2 regions of the Thermasporomyces composti genome follow, and region 1 is predicted to be linked to the other one. Evidence: predicted binding sites of a transcription regulator. Region 1 holds the regulator's gene; the other holds the start of a gene.

What was found. Region 1 encodes LexA, which represses DNA repair genes until DNA is damaged. Its sites were predicted from a motif close to TCGAACANNTGTTCGA; they were not measured.
Region 2: DFJ64_RS18680 (Rv2578c family radical SAM protein) is a predicted target of LexA. The motif match lies at 1,205-1,220, and genes of this name have one in related genera.

Annotation. Positions count from the first base shown of each region.
Region 1 is NZ_QTUC01000001.1:461,236-463,436, forward strand. It holds gene DFJ64_RS02040 (hypothetical protein) at 1-331, opposite strand, end outside; gene lexA (transcriptional repressor LexA) at 611-1,348, shown strand; gene DFJ64_RS02050 (coenzyme F420-0:L-glutamate ligase) at 1,389-2,201, shown strand, end outside.
Region 2 is NZ_QTUC01000001.1:4,274,586-4,276,786, reverse strand. It holds gene metK (methionine adenosyltransferase) at 1-964, opposite strand, end outside; gene DFJ64_RS18680 (Rv2578c family radical SAM protein) at 1,229-2,201, shown strand, end outside.

The DNA of each region.
Region 1 (2,201 bases):
CCACAGTGACGGCCAACCGACCCCGGCGGGTCAGCCGGACACCGGCACGATCACGATCACGGCGCCGACGCACCATGGGGTCACCCGGAGCGAACCCTCGGCAGCTCGGAACCCTGGCGGGTCGAGGTCGCCGGCGCCTCCGCGTCTTGGCGAGCGTGCGCCCTGGCGGTGAGCGAAACGTGGTGCTCGCTCCGACGAGATGTGTCACCTCTGGCCGGTACGTCCCGGAGTCCGCGGTCCCTGGCGAGCGGTTCGCTGCCGCGCGTGGCCGCTCGACCCCGACGCGCCGAGCGCGGTAGTCCTCCAGGTAGATGACCGGTGCACTGCTCATTCGACACCCTCCACGGACGAGCGGAGTCGCGAGCCACGTCGAACGGTTGTTCGATGGACCGCTCCATGAGTTCTACACCAGACCGCCGACACACGCCACCGGTCGTCGAACCTCCGTTCGATGCCACGCCCAGTCTGTGGCAAGATCGTCTTCGCTCGCGACGACACGCGGTCGAACACGCGTTTGGACGTGGATGACCAAAGGCTTACGCTCGTGTGCGAGGCGCTCCCGGCGGAGCGTGGACCCACCGGCCCTGCCCACGACAAGGAGATCGCCGTCATGTCGAGGCGGAAGAATGGCGACCGCACCACCTCCACCGCGGGTGCTCGGGAACTCTCGGACGGCCCGCCCGACGCAGCGGGTCTCACGCCCCGGCAGCGGCGGATCCTCGAGGTCATCCGCGAGACGGTCCAGCAGCGCGGCTATCCGCCCGCCATGCGGGAGATCGGCGAGCTCGTGGGCCTGACCTCCTCCTCGTCGGTGGCACACCAGCTGCGGGTCTTGGAGAACAAGGGGTTCATCCGTCGTGACCCCAACCGGCCGCGAGCACTGGAGGTGTTGGTGTCACCGCCGGAACGGCGGTCGGTCTCGAGCGTCACCGTCACCGCCATCGACGAGACCGGCAGCGGCGACGCCCATCCCACGCCCGCGCTCGTCCCGGTGGTCGGCCGCATCGCCGCGGGCGGCCCGATCCTCGCCGAGGAGTCCATCGAGGACGTCATGCCCCTGCCCCGCCAACTCGTCGGCGAGGGCGAGCTGTTCATGCTCAAGGTCAAGGGCGACTCGATGGTGGAGGCCGCGATCTGTGACGGCGACTGGGTCGTCGTCCGCAAGCAGCCCACGGCCGAGTCCGGGGAGATCGTCTCCGCGATGATCGACGGTGAGGCGACCGTCAAGACCTACCGTTACCGCGACGGCAAAGTGTGGCTCGTCCCGCACAACCCAGCTTACGAACCCATCCCTGGAGACAACGCGGTCATCCTCGGTAAGGTCGTCGCCGTTCTACGTCGTGTCTGACCCGACGCGAGACCACGAAGCGACGACGACCAGGAGCGGGATGGTCAACCTCACGGCACATACCTCGTCGACGTCCGGAGACGAGCCCGAGTCGAGCGACGGCGCCCTGGCGCGCGGCCGTGACGACGTTCCCCCACCGAAGGCCCCATTGGCGCCCAACGAGGGCAAGAGCCTCATGGTGGAGGTGGAAGGAGCCTACTGGGCGCGGGTTCCCATCCGTACCGACTTGTTCCGCCGGGGCGACGACCTCGTCGACAAGGTGGCCGCCTACGTGACCAAGACGGTCGCGCTCATGGCGTCCGACGCCTCGTTCACGGGCGCTTTCCTCGAGCCGTGGTACGTCGTGGTGAGCGAGAAGATCGTCGCGATCAGCCAGGGACGGTCCTACTTCACCTGGGAGATCAACCCCGGTCGAGCCGCCCGGCTGCTTTCCAAGATGGTCCGGCGGACCCCGTACGGCATCGGGCTCGGGAGCCCGTGGACGATGCAGCTCGCCATCAACGAGGCCGGCCTGCCGCGTATCCTCCTCGCGGCTGCCGCGAGCGTGGTCGGCAAGATGCTGGGTCGGCGCGGCTGGTTCTACGTCGTCGCCGGCCACCGCGTGAACGCGATCGACGGTCCCACGCCGTACTCGGCGTTCCCGTCCAACGTCTCGGCCAAGCTCCCACCGGCCGAGCCCGACAAGGTGGCGGCTCGCATCACCCAGGCCCTACGGTCCCAGCTCGACGGCGACGCGGCCCGGACGTTGAGCGGCACGGTGATCATCGACTCCAACGACCTCGGCCGCGAGGTACTCGGCCACGACAGCGACCGGCTCCCCCGCTTCTTCTGCGAGCTGTTCCGGGACAACCCC
Region 2 (2,201 bases), 3.8 Mb from region 1:
CCACCGGCTGGGCCTTGCCGATCGCGTAGGCGACCTGGCACTCGCAGCGCTTCGCCAGGCCCGCCGCGACGATGTTCTTGGCGACCCACCGCATGGCGTAGGCACCGGACCGGTCGACCTTCGACGGGTCCTTGCCGCTGAAGGCACCGCCGCCGTGGCGAGCGTAGCCGCCGTAGGTGTCGACGATGATCTTGCGGCCGGTCAGACCGGCGTCGCCCATGGGTCCGCCGACCTCGAACCGGCCGGTCGGGTTCACGAACAGCCGGTAGTCCGTGTGGTCGAGGTCGAACTCGGCCAGGACCGGCTCGACCACCTGGTTGCGGATGTCGGGGACGAGCAGGTTGTCCAGGTCGATGTTGGCGGCGTGCTGGCTGGAGACCACGACGGTGTCGAGCCGGACCGGCCGGTCACCGTCGTACTCAATCGTGACCTGGGTCTTGCCGTCCGGCCGGAGGTAGGGCAGCGTGCCGTCCTTGCGGACCTGCGCGAGCCGCCTCGCGAGCCGGTGGGCGAGGATGATCGGCAACGGCATGAGCTCGGGGGTCTCGTCGCACGCGAAGCCGAACATCATGCCCTGGTCGCCGGCACCCTGCCGGTCGAAGGGATCGACCGAGCCGTCGGCGCGCTCCTCCCAGGCGCCGTCCACGCCTTGGGCGATGTCAGGGGACTGCGAGCCCAGCGAGACGGTCACTCCACACGAGGCCCCGTCGAAGCCCTTCGCCGAGGAGTCGTAGCCGATGTCGAGGACCCGGTCGCGCACCAGAGTCGGGATATCGGCATACGCCTGAGTCGTGACCTCGCCGGCGACCACGACGAGACCGGTGGTCACCAGCGTCTCGACGGCGACCCGGCTGTGCGGGTCCTCCTTGAGCAGCGCGTCGAGGATCGAGTCGCTGATCTGGTCGGCGATCTTGTCCGGGTGGCCCTCGGTGACCGACTCAGAAGTGAACAGGCGTCGCGACACGGGCGTCCTTTCCGTTGCTTCACCCAGGTCCACCGATTCGGTGGCGGGTTCAGCGTGAACCACGCGGGTGCGAGGACCAAGAGCTCGCGGTGTTGGTGCTGTCAGCGTAACCAGCCGGTGTGCCACGTGAAACCGATGGGCCGTGTTTTGAGCGGTATGACGCTGCGTATCCGGATGCGCGATCGTCGGCCGATGTCGACGAACGCCGCGGCGGTTGCCGGACGCCGATTGGACAGATCCTCGTACACGTGTTCGAATGGAGTCGTGCGCTGGGAGAGCCTCTCGTCGGACGCGGACCCCGCGGCGGGCACGGCCGAGCCGCTGCCCTTGGCGATGCCGGGAGCGGTCCGGCGGACGTTCGACACGCCCGGCTTCGCCGGGATGACGTTCTACGAGATCCGCGCCAAGTCGATCATCAACCGCGTCCCCGCGCGTTCCAAGGTGCCCTTCGAGTGGACGATCAACCCCTACCGCGGGTGCAGCCACGCCTGCACCTACTGCTTCGCCCGCAACACCCACACCTACCTCGACCTCGACGCCGGCCGCGACTTCGACACCAAGGTGATCGTCAAGGTCAACGCGGGCGAGCTGGTCCGGCGTGAGCTCGCCTCCCCGAGGTGGCGCGGCGACCACATCGCGATGGGCACGAACGTCGACTGCTACCAGCGCGCCGAGGGCCGCTACCGACTGATGCGCGAGATCCTGGCCGCCTTGCGGGACTTCGCCAACCCGTTCTCCATCCTCACGAAGGGGACGCTCATCCTGCGCGACCTCGACCTGCTCGTCGAGGCGGCCCAGGTCACCGACGTCGGCATCGCCTTCTCCGTCGGCTTCGTCGACGAGTCGCTGTGGCGCCTGGTCGAGCCGGGGACGCCGAGCCCGAGACGCCGCCTGGACGCGGTGCGCGCCTTCGCCGAAGCGGGCTTCTCGGTGGGGGTGCTGATGGCGCCCATCCTGCCGTTCCTCACCGACGACGACGAGTCCATCGACCAGACCGTCGCGGCGATCGCGGACGCGGGCGCGGCGAGCGTGACCCCGCTCGCGCTCCACCTCCGTCCCGGGGCACGGGAGTGGTACCTCGCCTGGTTGACGCGGCACTTCCCCCACCTCCTGCCGCGCTACCGCGCGCTCTACGGTCGTGGCGCCTACCTGCCGTCGAGCTACACGCGCGACCTGACCGAGCGTGTGCGCGCGGCCGCCCGTCGGCACGGGCTCGAGCGGGCCAAGCCCGGCCAGG